Regions from separate parts of the Aminipila butyrica genome, predicted to be linked through region 3. Evidence: riboswitches for the same ligand, from Rfam matches in the RefSeq annotation. Region 3 holds a riboswitch; each other region holds the start of a gene.
What was found. A riboswitch is a leader RNA that binds a small molecule or an ion and turns the genes downstream of it on or off. The one in region 3 is predicted to bind cobalamin.

Region 1: linked by a shared signal. The riboswitch ahead of Ami103574_RS13945 (ABC transporter substrate-binding protein) and the one ahead of Ami103574_RS00245 (S-layer homology domain-containing protein) in region 3 are both predicted to bind cobalamin.
Region 2: linked by a shared signal. The riboswitch ahead of Ami103574_RS05890 (sirohydrochlorin cobaltochelatase) and the one ahead of Ami103574_RS00245 (S-layer homology domain-containing protein) in region 3 are both predicted to bind cobalamin.
Region 4: linked by a shared signal. The riboswitch ahead of Ami103574_RS10050 (diaminopimelate decarboxylase family protein) and the one ahead of Ami103574_RS00245 (S-layer homology domain-containing protein) in region 3 are both predicted to bind cobalamin.

What each region holds. Positions count from the first base shown of each region.
Region 1 covers NZ_CP048649.1:2,950,700-2,954,544, forward strand. Annotated here, with positions in the region: gene Ami103574_RS13940 (FecCD family ABC transporter permease) at 1-530, opposite strand, end outside; gene Ami103574_RS13945 (ABC transporter substrate-binding protein) at 544-1,716, opposite strand; cobalamin riboswitch at 1,879-2,008, opposite strand; gene Ami103574_RS13950 (LysR family transcriptional regulator) at 2,161-3,090, shown strand; gene Ami103574_RS13955 (FlxA-like family protein) at 3,485-3,845, opposite strand, start outside.
Region 2 covers NZ_CP048649.1:1,206,692-1,210,536, reverse strand. Annotated here, with positions in the region: gene hemA (glutamyl-tRNA reductase) at 1-365, opposite strand, end outside; gene cobI (precorrin-2 C(20)-methyltransferase) at 414-1,109, opposite strand; gene Ami103574_RS05890 (sirohydrochlorin cobaltochelatase) at 1,336-2,160, opposite strand; cobalamin riboswitch at 2,301-2,488, opposite strand; gene Ami103574_RS05885 (hypothetical protein) at 2,625-2,792, opposite strand; gene Ami103574_RS05880 (heavy metal translocating P-type ATPase) at 2,789-3,845, opposite strand, start outside.
Region 3 covers NZ_CP048649.1:49,269-53,113, forward strand. Annotated here, with positions in the region: gene Ami103574_RS00245 (S-layer homology domain-containing protein) at 1-2,076, opposite strand, end outside; cobalamin riboswitch at 2,388-2,593, opposite strand; gene Ami103574_RS00250 (RnfABCDGE type electron transport complex subunit B) at 2,694-3,512, opposite strand; gene rsxA (electron transport complex subunit RsxA) at 3,526-3,845, opposite strand, start outside.
Region 4 covers NZ_CP048649.1:2,117,284-2,121,128, forward strand. Annotated here, with positions in the region: gene Ami103574_RS10050 (diaminopimelate decarboxylase family protein) at 422-1,756, opposite strand; cobalamin riboswitch at 1,879-2,097, opposite strand; gene Ami103574_RS10055 (ATP-binding cassette domain-containing protein) at 2,181-3,845, opposite strand, start outside.

The sequences.
Region 1 (3,845 bases), 430 kb from region 3:
ACATATTTAATCAGTCCCATAATGGAATTCATCATTCCGCCGACGATGATTCCTGAAAGTACAAGCATCATCATGGAATTGTTCTTTAATATTTTGGGGATGGTTGTGGTCAACATAACGGCTAAGAATCCGCCTAAAAAGGCACAAATCTGTATCAGCCCATTTCCGCCTCCCCCTAAGATTGCACAGGACGCTCCAATACAGGCCCCCGCAGATACCCCTAAAATATCCGGAGAAACCAAGGGATTTTGAAAAATCCCTTGGTATGAAGTTCCCGACAGAGCCAGGGCTCCGCCTACCAAGATTGCCGCCATGATTCGCGGAAGCCGTAAGGTAAAAATAATACTCTCGCACTGATCCGTCCAGGTCTGATGAATCGGAATCAGCTGAGCGAGCAAAATGTTTATCACCTGTAAGGGCATGATATGGTATCGGCCGATGCTGACCGACAACACGACGATTAAACCTAAAAGGGCACACAACATGATGATGAGCAGCGGATAAGGCCATTTCTGTTTTTTCTTATACATCCATTCACCTATCCTACTGGCTTTGTTTATTTGCATCTTCACTTAAAATTAGAGCCATGTCCTTTGCCGATAATTTATAATTAAAATAATCTTTATAATATGCCGTCAATTCTGTTTCCACGTCCTCATCGTTAAAAATATCCGGCTGAATAATCTGTGCCATCCATTTCATCATCAAAGGAGTTTCTACACCTGGTGCATCCCAGCGATATATACCTAAAGGTGTTTTATATACCTTCTTATTTTTTACTGCCGAAATGCTACTCCAATCCTGGCCCGGAATGGTGTTTTTATATAAATCTTCCGGCTCAAATTCATCAAAATTACTTAAAAAAATGATTTCTGGATCCCAGGCTAGAATTTCTTCCATGGTGGCATTACTCTTCACTTGAGACGCAACGTTATCTGCTCCTGCCAGCTCTAAGGCTTCTCGCATAAAGTTATCATTTCCCTGGATTTTTAATTGAGCATCTCGCAAATATAAAACTCTCGGTTTATCTGCCGTCTTTACGGCTTCTTGTTTCGCTTTCATATATTCATAGGTTTTCGTATAGGAATCAATAAATTGCTGGGCTCGTTCTTCCTTTCCCAATAATTCTCCAATGATTTTCATACTGGTCTGCAATTCATCAATGGTTTCATTTTTTATCATAATCGGGGCGATTCCAACTTCCTTTAGCTGAGCAGCTTCCGCCTCCTGATAATCCCAAATAATCATGACCTCTACACCATTCTTTGCCGTCTCTTCCATATTAATCGACAAATCACTGCCTATGCATGCCGTTGAAATATTACCATATTCCGGGTCCATGCTTTCCAGAAAATGACCCTTATATGCTTGCATGGCAGATGGGTTCATCGCACTTAAACGTGCGGAAGAATTATCAATACAATATATAACCGATGCCCAAGGAATGGGCACCACTCCTATTTTTTTTACCTCCATAGGAACTTCAACTTGATTGCCTGCCGCATCCACAATTACACGGGTCTGCACTTTATCTTCTGCCTTTAAATCGCTGTTTCCACAGCCATTTAACCCCACAAGCAAACAAATGCTTAAAACCACTAAAAATAATTTACTAAATCCTTTTTTCACGTTAATTCCTCCTGCTATTTCCTTTAAATAATTCAACAAATAGTTATAATCGCCGTACCCCAGCAGGTTACCATTCCAGTTGTCCATCTTGTTTTCCTCTCATGACACACAAAAACTCCGCATCTTTCGGATACGGAGTTTTATTTTTCTTATTTTAGACTTGAATCTATTCCAAGTATGAAACGATAAAACAAAGCCAAATTCAACTTTCCCAATAATCCGTCAGGTCGTTAATTCAAAACTATCGAAGTATCCTGGCTTAGATTCTCTGTACGCTGCAATGACTTCCCAGAATGATATTCCAGTGTCAATATTCTTTATCAGTTGCAACGACTCCTCTTCACAGTGGCGGTACCGCATCGGATTTTCACCGATTTCCATACAATAGCTCTATCTATTTTTTTCATTGTATCATAAGACAACAGAACATACAATCCAGCCCACAATAGACATTCTCCATTGTGGGCTATCAATTTTTTTGATAATATAATACTTACATAAGAAGAAGAAACCCCAAGAGAGGAGTATTTTATGACATTACAATCCATGAAATATATAATAGAAACGGCTAATCATCAGTCTTTTTCAGAAGCTGCTAAAGTGCTATTTATTTCTCAGTCCACTTTATCCACCGCAATAAAAGAAATGGAAAAAAATCTAGGTATCATTTTATTTTATCGCAACAATCGAGGTGTCACACTGACTGCGGACGGAGAAGATTTCTTAAAATATGCCAAAGAAATTGTTTATCAATCCGAGCAGCTGGAACAGCGGTATCGCTATCGAAAATATCTGCCCATGCGCTTTTCTGTTTCAACACAACGCCTTCCATTTGCCGTACGGTCCTTTACACAATTAATGAATACCTTAGACTTAGAGTCCTACGATATCGCCATTCGAGAATGCCCGACCTACTCCGTCATCCAGGATGTTGCTAACCGCCGAAGCGAACTGGGTATTCTTTCTATCCATCATACTCACCTTCGTTCCATCAAAAAGGTACTTGCCAGCTGTAAGCTCTGCTTTAATGAAATCCATCAGTTAAAACCTTATGTCTTTATTAATGCTTCCCATCCTCTTGCTTCTAAAAAAAGTATTTCTGTGGAAGCGCTGGAACCCTATCCATTTGTCACCTATGATCAAGAAATTGACATATCCCATTTTACGGAGGAAATGCTTTTCTACAAACTGTTGAATAGAAATATACATGTGAGCGACCGCTGCACTAAAATTGCACTGGTTCGCAATGGCACGTGCTTTAGCATTGGTCCCGATTTAACCAACAGCAATGCCGATATATTTCATAAAGGTCTGGGCGAAATAGTAGCAATTCCCTTAAAAGACTTTCCCCACCCCTTACACCTTGGATATATTTCTTTACTTTCTGAGCCCTTAAGCTTATTATCTAAAGAGTACCTAAAATATTTAGAAGCCGATATAAAAGCAATCGCCGGACTATAATATGTAGAAATCATCACATGACGTTCTAGTCCGCAACATTAAGGGGATGGATATGTTTAAGGGATTAAAAATATGGCTGGGGCTATGGGCAGTTCTAGCACTTATCGCTATGTATACAGGGCTGGATACCACGACCTCTGTGATTTTTTCTTATGAAAAAATGTGAGGCAATGTACTTCTTTTCACGCCAGCCTGCGCTATTTTATTTATCAGCATCCTTTTTCAATGGTTAAGCTTTCTCTTCAAGAAACTGCTTGTACCAGGGGTGATTTCTGCTGCCGGTTATTTTCTTGTATTGGTTGTCTTTCTCCCCTATACGCCTTTATCTTGTATTCTCTTAGGCTTTCTCGCAAGCCCCGTAGGCCTTTTTCATTATGCGGTCTCGGTTCACTTCTTAGGTCAAATTTATGAAATTTGACGTTGGACTGACAGCTTTTGAAACAATCTTTTGCTCCCCTTCTCCGTCTTTATCCAACCGATATAGGCCAGCAGATTCCTCTGGATTATCCCTGCTGGAAATATAGGTATCAAGTGCATTCCTTGCAGGATTAGAAGCAGAGTCTGGCTTTTGCTGTTCCGTACTCTTCTTCTCAGAAGCAGCTTCTGCTTTTAGCTGCTGAATCTGCTTGTTCAACTCTTCAATCCTCTTTTGCAAATTGGCATATTCTTCGCTCTGCTGTGCTGCAAAAGGATTTTTCTCCTCCTCTCGCTGTTTTTCAAGCTTGCTTCTTTCCTTCTCTAGTTTTTTAATCTGC
Region 2 (3,845 bases), 1.2 Mb from region 3:
ACCTGAGAGATAATCTGGTCTTCGCCAAATATTTTTGAATCAAAGCCGCAAACCAGCCGCAGCAGATGATCCACTGCCTGGCGGTCCTCCCGCTCCACAAAAAACTTTTCATATTGGCTTCCGTCAATCTTCTTAATCTGACAGAGCATCTCCCAAGGACGGACTGCCGCCCCTTTGCCGTTATCGCACTGACTAATCCAAAGCTCTGTCCGGTTACAGGTGGAAAGGAGAATACACCCCTTTAAATGAAACCGTTTCTTTATTTCCTGAACCGCCTCTTTGGCTCCGGCCTTCGTAAAAGAAAAGGCTTCCCTATAATCCAGAGAAGCTTTGCTGTGGTCAATGCCTACCATTCTAATGTGCATGATTTCGCCTTTCAAAACTCAACTGTTTACACGCGCTACCTTTCATGGTCAATTCTTCTGGTCCCGCAAAATCAGCACGGAGAAGTAACTCGCTTCCTCATCAATCTCGTCGATATTCTGGAATACCCGCTCCCCCTCCATACCGCAGCGTTCTACCATCTTCACCGAAGGGGGATTGTCCATGGTGCGGATATATTCTTTCAACTTGCCGATGGATTTGCCACTCTTCATGAGTACCTTGGTGCCAGTCATATGCAAGGCCTCTTCCGTACCCGCATAGGATGCCGGAATCACGTGGAGTGCTTCCTCAGCCTCAGTCAGGCTGTCATTGAGCCGGGCAGAGACAGCACAGAAAGATGGAATACCAGGAACAATTTCTGTCTCATAACCGGCATCCCGCACTCGGTTGTGCACGTAGGTATAGGTGGAATAGATGGTAGGATCCCCCAGTGTCAAAAAGGCAACATTCTTTCCGGCATCCAGCCAGGCCTTCACCTGCTCTGCTGCGGCATCATGACTGGCGGCTAGCTTGGCCTTGTCTCTGGTCATGGGCATATCCAGCTCCACAATCTCTTTTTTATCCAGGTCTGCTATAGCACCCTTTGCGATCGTATATGCCACATTAACACTCTGTCCGGACTTAGGGATAGCCACAATATCGCTCTCCCTGATGATTCTCACCGCTTTTAAAGTCATCAGCTCTGGGTCTCCAGGGCCTACGCCTAATCCATATAACTTTGCCATCTCATTCCTCCGTCTTCTCTTTATTTGTATTTCTGCATCTTATGCTTTTGTTTCTGCCACATTACACTACACTTCAACATATATCGTCTATTTTCGATTTGCAATATATAGGCGTTTTTCTTGCCCGCCCATGAAAGGGCTGTGTTGAAAACCAGTTCCGACACAATCTGACCAATCCTGCATTTTTCAACAGCAATCGTCCATTTACAATCTACGATTTTATCCTTTACTCCATCTCTTGTCCTAATGGCTCACAAGTTGAAGCATGATCTAAATAGAGTTGTTGGATGCCTGGGAATTCACCAATCCCCCGTAGAATACAGGAAACGTCATACCCTGCCTGCTGAAAAATAATCTTCCAAGAATCTTCTTCTTCTCCAGCCATATCGTTAACGGCATGGTCTCCTGCTACCACCATAAACGGCATGAGCACTACTTGCTGCGGCCCATAAAGCCGTACCAGCTCCAGCACCCGCTCCACATCGGGATAGCCTTCTACCGTGCCTACAAATACATTGCCGTAGCCCAGCGATTTAAAACGGTAATCCAGCGCAGCATAAGCCGCGTCACAGAAATGCCCGGTTCCATGTCCCATCAGCACCAGCGCCGTATTTTCTGCCTGCTGTCCCCCTGAGGTTCCGTCTAATTCTGGCACCTCAGCCATGATAGCCCGACAGACCAGATCGTAATCCTCTGACGAAGTCAGCAGCGCTCGTCCAACGGCGATGGTCTCAAACTGTTCGATAAAGGGTTCAATTTGCCCCATCATTTTCTCGTATTCATCCCCGTTTATGATGTGGGTTGGCTGAATCAGCACATCTGTAAAGCCATCGGCAGCTAACCGCTCCAGGGCTTCGGTCACGTTATCCACGTGAAGCTGATCCCGCTTTTTCAGCACCCGCATGATGATGCTGCTGGTAAAGGCCCGTCTGAGCTCTCGGTTGGGATAAGCCTTGCTTATAACCCGCTCAATCTGGCCGATGGTCTTCTCTCTGGTCTCCTGGTGACTGGTGCCAAAACTTACTACTAATAATGCTTCTTTCTTACTCATTAACTTTCAATTCCTCTCAAAAAAATAGCCGTTCTGGAAAAGCAGAACAGCGTAATATGGGAGCACAAAAAAATCCCCCTATTACACTCATTCATCTTCCGTAAAAAAGTGTAATTTCTGCCTCATTCCACAAAAAATGAGCAGATCCCATATCCTAGGCAGGTCTTCTGACTCTGGCGTCTACATTGCACTTCCCTTCCCATTTTTACATAGTGGCTTTATTTAAGTACAACTCGTCCATCACAGCGGCGTGACCGCGCGGGCTTTTACCCAACTTCCCTATTCTCCCGGCAGGAATCACCGGGCACCTATAGATATATCAATTATTCAATCTATTGTACCATTAAAATAGGGGGTCGGACAACCCCCTAAATGTATTCAGCCTTCTCACATGCCTAAGCCAAAGAAATCGGTTCCTCTTTCAGCTGCTGCATATGGGTATGAATAAACTTGCATATTATAGCTTAAACGACCATTTTTAATAAGAACCCCAGAAGGACTGCTGCACCGACCCCCGAGGTGATCAAATAAATTTTTCTAGATTCTTGGTCATTCTTCTCTTTGATAAAATAATAAATACCTGCGCCTAGAATCATTATGCCTATAATTAATCCGATAATATTAAAAATCATTTTCTTTTCCTCCATTTTAACAGCAATGCTGAATTTACAATGACGATTATAGAGCCTGCATTATGTACCAAAGCCCCTATTACGGGATTTAGGATGCCTGGAATAGCTAAAGCAATAGCAAGAAAGTTAAGTCCCAGCGAAAAAGCCAAATTATATCTAATCGTCGTCATCATACGCCTAGATAAAGCTAATAGGTGCGGCAACTCTTTTACTTCATCATCAACCAGGACAATATCTGCGGCATCAACGGCAATATCGCTGCCGACACCACCCATGGCAATGCCGACAGTTGCTTTTTTCAAAGCCGGCGCATCATTGACACCGTCACCAATCATACAAATGGCTTCTCCCTTACCCTGGTAAATGCCAATCCATTTTAATTTGTCTTCCGGCAAACAGTTTGCGTGAACTTCATGAATGCCTAGTTCATTGGCAATGGTTGCCGATGTGTTTTCATTATCTCCTGTCAGCAATACTGGCCGTACATCCATCGCCTGCAACTGTTCAATCAGTTGAACGCCTTCCGCTCGGATGGTATCCGATAAAACAATAAAGCCTGCAAGAACCCGGTCAATGGTGATGTAAATAACGGTATGCCCTTGTAAAAAGTGTTGCTCGGCTTTCTTTTCAACGTCATCAGAAAGTGTCACACCATTTTGAGCAAGCATTCGAGCATTTCCTGCAAGGATTCTATTGTCGTGAACCACAACAGATATGCCCTCTCCCGGTATCATTTGAAATTGCTGTGCAGGAGAAAGCGCCGTCCCAATCTCTTTCTTGTGGCAGCGAACGATTGCCTTCCCCAGCGGATGCTCCGACAATTGCTCCGCAGCAGCTGCAAGGGTGTAAAACTCCTTTTCCGAAAACTGCGGTAAAATACTTTTTACTTCTATCACATTCAGCTTGCCATACGTCAGCGTTCCGGTTTTATCGAATGCCAGCTTGCTAACCTTAGCAAGGCGCTCTAAGGCATCCCCCTCTCGGACGAGAAATCCATGTGTTGTGGCATTGCCAATGGCCGCCATAATAGCTGTCGGAGTAGCAAGCACTAAC
Region 3 (3,845 bases):
AACCGGTGTAGGATCTGGATAAACAGCAACGGACACCATCTCCGTATCGGTCTCATTGCCGCTTCCTTGTTGCGAATTGATTATCCTGCAAAAGTAATAGGTTGTCCCAACCTGAACCGTCGCAGGTGTATATGTATAGGAAGTGGCATTTTCAATTGCTTCAGCTCCTTCAACAGAATTTGTGTTATTCTTATACCACTGGTAGGACAAAACTCCGTTGGCACTAGAACGGACACTCAAATCCTTAGCAGACTCCCCAACTACATAAACGGCCCCCTCTGGCTGCTTTATTATAAAAGGCTTACTCTCTAATGGTTCTTTTTTAAGAGTTAAGGTATATGTATTTTCCTGTTTACCGGCTCCACTGACTTTAACAGGAACAGACATGGTTCCGTCCTCATTCCAGTTATAGATCAACGTATACGCCGCACCATTTACGGCCTTTTGCCCATTAATAGTAATTTCATAGTTATTGCTATAAGGCGTGGCAGTGATATCGATGCCCTCTTTCGTACTATCTGCGTAAATGCTATAGTTTTCAGTTGCCTTATCAAATCCAGGTGTCATAATACCGCCGACAACAAGGCCTTTCAGGGTAGCGATTTGGTTTACATGAATTTGATAATCCGTTGTTTTATTCCCATTATGATTAATAAATACATCCACATAGCCCTTGCTAAATGAAGCAGAGGTATAGGCGGAGTTTGACCAGCCTCCCCACGAGTTACTGTACATAACTGCGTAGTTCTGCGACCCAATGGTATAGCCCCCTCCTCTGACAATATCACTTGCTCCAGGAGCTTTAGCCGCAACAAAAAGGCTGCTTGTATAATCCGGAACAGTAACGGTATACCCAGTCAGCTTGGCGCTTTCAAACTGAGGTGTCATAGGAATCGGCTCTGCCCCTTTGTTGTATGCATCCTGATTTTCATACAGATTGAGGCTTTCAAATACAGGCGCTGCATAAACATTGACCCTGAACAGCGGCATTATCGCCGGCGTTGTGCCCGCCTCTATACTGTCATCAGGAATATAAGCTGAAACAAGATATTGTCCTGGGGTATCAAATTTCAGCGTAACGACTCCGAGGTCATCGGATTTTATCCCTTCTATATCGGTTTTTGCTCCTGTGGTAGTATTGATATAGCAAAGTTGCGCTCCTCCAATTGGTACTCTTTTCGTCTGAAGAGTCTGATTGTCAATACACCCATACCAACCAATAGAATAACCATAGAGGTAAAAGTTCTTTCCATATCCGACAGAAAAATCATACGAAGAGATTCCAGTGGTTTTATCTGTAGTAAACTCCACACAGTTATCCAAACCAGAGATGTCCTGGTAAATATAAAATTCAACCAGATCATTATTTGCAATGCCGGCATTTGCAACATTATAGCCTGTATAATACCCTTGGTTTAAGGTATTATCGTGAGGTTGTTTACCGTTTACTGAAAATCCACAGTTCATCGTCTCCTGTCCAAAAATTGTTTTAATCGAACCGGATTCAACATCTAACAGGGTACTGGCATTTTCTTTCGTAAAGTCTCCTTCAAATACAACTTGATGGGCTTTCACCAGAACGTCCAGTGCAGAGACCCCAGTTTCTACTTCATCTATGTAGCCATAGCTTTCCGCTAAGTCTTCAGAAACTTCCACCCCCAGCTGCGGAGCACACAGAAACCCATTGACGGCCTGCGCCGTAAAATCAATTTTTACGGTATCTGCTTCCGTTTCCTCCTCCGCCAATTCGCTCTCTAGGGTATTTACAACGTTTATTACGTCTTCTCCTGTGCTATCATCGTCAGAACTCTCCTCATTCTGACCATCCTTTTCGTTTTGTCTGTCTTGTTCTTTGTTTGACATTACGTCTTGCGCATTGTCGTCCAAATCGCCCAGCTCTGCTTTATTGTCATTCTCGGTAAGATTCCTTCCAGGTGAACCATCTGTTACCAATTCCGAAAGGATATTTTGCGTATCCGCTGTACCGCTTACCTCTTCCGCAAAGGCGCTCGGCATCATAGAGAGCACAATAAGAATAGATAAAATTATAGATAAGGCTTTTTTTCTCACTTTCATTAATACTTCCTTTCTTTAGATTTTTACTGAATAAATTATTGTAATCAAGGTTTGTTCACATGCCTATTATATCTTTATATTCAAAAAACCTCCTTTCTTCAGCTTACTACTCGCCCTCTTTCATAAAATAAAACTGGCAGTATAAAGTAAACCGTCTATAATAATTCTGCCACTTTTTTGACGTGCATTTTTCCACACAAAAAAACTGTGGCTCAATGCCACAGTTCCGTTTTCAACTGCATCTTAATGTACTTTAAACCGCCACAAACACTGCGCTCTTGTTCCAAGAGTGCCAAGTTTTCACCTTTACCGAGGTTGTTTAAACTTATGTCTGTATTCTGACTTGTGCCTCATCATCTTTTGCCTGCCTTCCCAAGTTCCACTCAGTGGCTGCTCATCTTCAGAGCTGTGGCTCAGACTCCGCACTTACAGCGGCGGTACCGTCCCGGACTTTCACCGGAGTTCCTCTTACCCGCATACGGTTTCCCGCCACGGTACATAAAATACATCGTATCCAATCCGTTATTTTCCCTTTATCTTTTTCATATTATCAATAAATTTTCAATGTGTCAAGCGCTGCTTCTACCCTCTAACTATCCATATTTTTCTTAGCATTTTTAGCTCTGCTGCACAGCCGCCGTTTTTTTCTGTACTCTCAAATTGGCGATAGCTTGCGTAGGACATTCCTTTTCGCAAAGTCCACAATTCCGGCACTTATCGAATAAGATTCGGGCTAAATTGTTTTCTACTTCTATAGCCTCAAACGGGCAGACCCTTTGGCATTTCCGACAGCCGATGCAAGCTACCTTGCAGGTCTTCCGCGCCTTTGCTCCAGGCTCTGTGGAATTGCAGGCCACGAACACCCACTTCTTCTTATCTGACATGGTGATAACCTGATTGGGACAAGCCTGCTCACACATACCACAGCCCACACAGACGTCCCTATCCACCACGGCTACCCCATTGCAGATTCGAATAGCCTCATATTGACAGACCGAAACACAGTCCCCGAAAGCTAGACAGCCCTGTGCGCAAGCCCAATTGCCCCCATAAAAGCTTTTAGCTGCTGCACAAGTGGCGATTCCGGTGTAATCCATAATCTGCTTCGTATTTTCATAACTGCCCTGGCATCGGACCACCGCTACCTTCGCCTGCACCGAACCGGCTTCTACGCCCAGAATGGCGGCCACCGCCGAAGCTACCTGACTGCCTCCTACTGGACACAGCGACGGACTCAAGGAACGGTCATCACCTATGGCAGCAGCATAATCATCACAACCTGCAAAACCGCAGGCTCCACAATTAGCCCCCGGGAGCACCTCCCGGATCTGAGCCACGGTTTCATCCACTGGCACAAAAAATACCTTAGAAGCCAGAGTAAGAACCAGGCCTGCAATCAGCCCCATTCCTATCAACAATATCACTGGTACAACCATTTCTCTGCCTCCTTTACTCAAATATTCCCTGTACTACACCGCTGAAACCCATAAAAGAAAGGGAAAGGATTGCCGCTCCCATAAGCACCATGGGAATGCCCTGAAAGGCCTTCGGCACATTGGCATTATCCATCTTTTGTCTCATACCAGAAAACAGCACCATGGCCAGTAGAAAGCCTACTCCCGCTGCAAACGAATTAGCCATGGATTCCACAAAATTAAACTCACTTTTAATGTTCATAATGGTCACACCCAAGACCGCACAATTGGTGGTTATCAAAGGCAGATAAACGCCCAATGACCGGTGGAGAGCAGGAATAAATTTCTTTAAAA
Region 4 (3,845 bases), 1.3 Mb from region 3:
TCTTCAAAAGAGTATAAATGCGCAAAAAAAAATCTTCCAATATTGGAAGATTAAATAATACAATCATCAGAGGATGATGGTGTCTCTAATTGAACAGATTTTCCAGACAATGGCAACAAACAAATCAATTCAAAAACCGAAGGATACTCCGCCTCATTTTCTGCCGGGAGGGCAAAAACCTCGTTTTCTTTCACGTACCTCTCATAAGACATCAGCATATGTATCGCTCCTTCCTAAACACCATTTTTCACCACCAAACGAGTTTTGTCTCGTTCTGTCGCGCCTAAATCTTTAGTATAATACCATGCATACCGGCAGGTGTCAATAGAAAAACCCATGGCAAAATGATGTATTTTATATTCATTTATTTCAGAGGTTTCAGAAAATTTTATCCCAGCCCCCAAAGAGGCTGGGATTCATCTCATATGACACAGAGATTCAGTGGTTCCCGAAAGGGCTCTTCCCCCTCTAGCAAATCCTCATACCTCTGAGGCCGTTTAATCTCTTTCACCGTATCGTTCTTTTTGATCATGACCACTCCTGGCCGCGGCCTGCCATTGAAGGAAGGCAGACAGGAGTTATTATAGGCGCCCGCATCCATAAAAGCTACCAAATCTCCCGCTGTCATACTGTTAGGCAGCCAGGCACCCCCGGAGGTTTCAGCCGCCAAGCCGCTGATTCGGTACGGCATGCCATGCTTTTCAGTGATTTTATTAGCACACAGCAGCTGACCGTGTTCCAGCCTCTTCTTCTGCGGTCGTCCGCTCCCCATGCCTTCAAAGCCTTCATCCAGAACCAGCCAGTTTTCGTTGAGATTTTTCCGATACTTCTCATTGACCACACTGGTGAGTAAAATACCCGCAGAAGCGGCAATCTTTTTACCTGGCTCAATAATCAACTCCACTCCCTGAAAGAAATCTTGCAGAGGGTCTCCCGCCCACGTCTTTACTTTTTCCATGCTCAGTTCCTCTGCCACCTTACAGGCAATTTCTTCTAAATCTTCTGGTGACATGCCGCCTCCCAAGTTCAGCGTACGAGGAATGAAGCCGGTGAGCTGATACATCTTCACCGCCGTTTCCAGCATAGCAGCAAAGGCTCCACGAGCATCCTCTGGCTTATCCAGTCCCTTTTGCAGCTGTAAGTGGTAGCCCCGCAGCCGGATATGCTGCTTGTTCTTCTGAGACATGCGGATAGCAGTCCTCAACTGTTCAAAAGTAATGCCAAATTCACTTTCTGGGATGTTCTCCCCTCGTGAATCCTGACCATAATAAGAAGAATCCGGCGCTACCATCAGGGCGATATTAACCGGCATATCCAACTCTTGCGCAATCTCGGCAATCCTAGTCAGCTCATAGATAGAATCCACATTAATAGCCTTCACACAGCTGCGGATGGCCAGCTCCAGCTCTGTTGCCGTCTTGCAGGCACCCGTAAAAATAATTTGCCGTCCTTCAAAACCAGCCTGTAGGCCTTTAAACAACTCTCCGCCCGAATTAACCTGCAAATTACAACCCGCATCTCGAATGACCTGTAGATTCGCCAAGGTAGATTCGCATTGGGCTGCATAGTGAATGCTTGTTTTAGCATATGCGGTGCGAAAAGCTACGATGACTTCATTTACGTTCTTGCGCAACTCTCGTTCAGAAAAGATGTACAGGGGCGACCCATAGACTTCAGATAGCTTTGTCAGATCCCTGCCGTCAAAATACAAGTGCTCGTCTTCTACTTTAAAGATCTTGTTTTCAAAAATGTTCATGTGCGACCTCCCGATCCGTTGTATAAATAGCCCCGCCTTATAAACAAAAAAACTGCGACAAAAAATCGCAGTCCGTTTTACTGTTTTTCCTTATTGTCTGCCGACAGTCCATGTTACCCGTGGATCGGCGTGCTTCTCATGCAGGTCTCCTGACTCGTGTATCCTCATTTCTTCTCGCCTTCCCAAGCTAACGCTCAGTGGCTATCACCCTCTTTTCAAGGGTAAATCTTAGAAGAAACTCCTCACTCACAGTGGCGGGTCCATTCTGGAATTTCACCAGATTCCCTCTTAGTCAGATATTGCCTTTGGGCAATACTGAAACATGGAAGTGATATAAATTTACTTCATTCATCATATCACACACGCCAGTTCCTTTCAAGGTATATTTTCAAATAAATCCTGCTCATACGACTTATAACAAGATTCACTGGTCCATCAAACCGTATTTTACTTTAATGCGGTCCAGCTTTTCCAGCATAGACTGGGACATGAACCACAGGAAGATGACCGTAGCCGCTGCGTGGACTAAATCAAAGGGAAGTCCCAGAACATAGGCTGCGACGAACATTGGCCAGGTGGGATTGGCGTTGTAGGTCAGCACCGTGGCAGGATTCATCAGGCCGCCATAAATCACTAACACGGCTAGGCCGCCAAATACGCACAGCGGTAAGCGGCCTCTGAGCAGCAGGCCTTTGCGGAACAATATCCCCGCTAAAAATCCGATCACCCCCATAGCAAACATCTGCCATGGCGTCCAAGGCCCTTGTCCATACAACATATTGGAGGTTAACATGGTGATAGCACCTACCAAAAACCCAGCCTCCCCGCCGAAAGCTACGCCGGCGATGATTACCATGGCTGCCACTGGTTTAAACTGAGGCAACATGAAAAAAGCAGCTCTTCCGGCCACCCCCAAGGCACACAGCACTGCCAGAATGATTAACTCTCGGGCCTGAGGCTTGCGCCCCTCAAAAGCCAAGACAAAAGGCAGCATAGTTTCAAGGATGATCAATAAGGAAATAAAGTAATATTTCCGATCACCAAAGTAGAATACCCCCACGTAAAGGGTCAGGGGAATGGCCAGCAGAATCATCACTGCTGCGGCTACTGTCCGCTTGGACAACCTGCGCTTCTCTTTCTGAATCTGGATGACCTCTATCGGTTGTTGGCTCCGCTGGGAAATGGCCAGCGCTAATACCACCAGAGAGGCGATAAAATAGATACTCTGTTCCAAGGGCTCCAGCTGGATTATCTGGGATCCTTGCAGCGCTACATAGGCCAGAGTCAAAGCGCAAATTCCCGCTGCTCCCGCTAAAATCCGCCGCCATAGAGGCAGCTTGTGACTTTTTGGGGCTTGGTTTGCCTTCTCTACCACCTTATCCGGCCTATACAAATCCTCTGCTGGCAATTGTGGTCCAGGGGGCACCTTTCCACCGCAGGCAAGGATGACATCCTCAGCGGCCACCGCCTCCGGCAGCAATTGACGGGCCATACGGTTTGCTGCGGTGGTGTAAAAACTATTTCCAGAAAAGAAAGCCCGCGGCGTATCCTCGGTAACAATATTTCCATCAAAAAACATCGCGCAGCGATGGGCATATTTAGCACAGAATTCGATGTCGTGGCTAACCATGACCAGGGAAACACCCTGGCGAAGCAGCCGCTGCAAAATCTCGGCGAAAAGTTCCTTAAACTCGGCATCCAGCCCCTTAGTCGGTTCATCCAGCAGCAGAATCTGCGGTTCTAAAAGCAGAACCTTGGCTAAAGCTGCTCGCTGTTGTTCTCCCCCTGACAAGTCATAAGGATGTCGGGTGCGAAGCTGTTCCAGCCGACAGAGCTTCAACACCCGTTCCAGCTTTTCCCCCTGCTGTTCCTTGGACAGCTTCCGTTCCTTGAGCACTTCCAGCAAATCTGCTTCCACCGTTTTCTTGACAAAAAGAGCCTGTGGATTTTGTGGCAGGGAGCCAATCTGAGCCAGAACCCCTCTCAAATTCCCTGTCACATCTTTCCCTTGAACTAAAATCTTTCCCCGGTATGGTCGATTAATCCCCGCAATCAGAGACAAGGTCGTCGTCTTTCCGGTACCATTCCC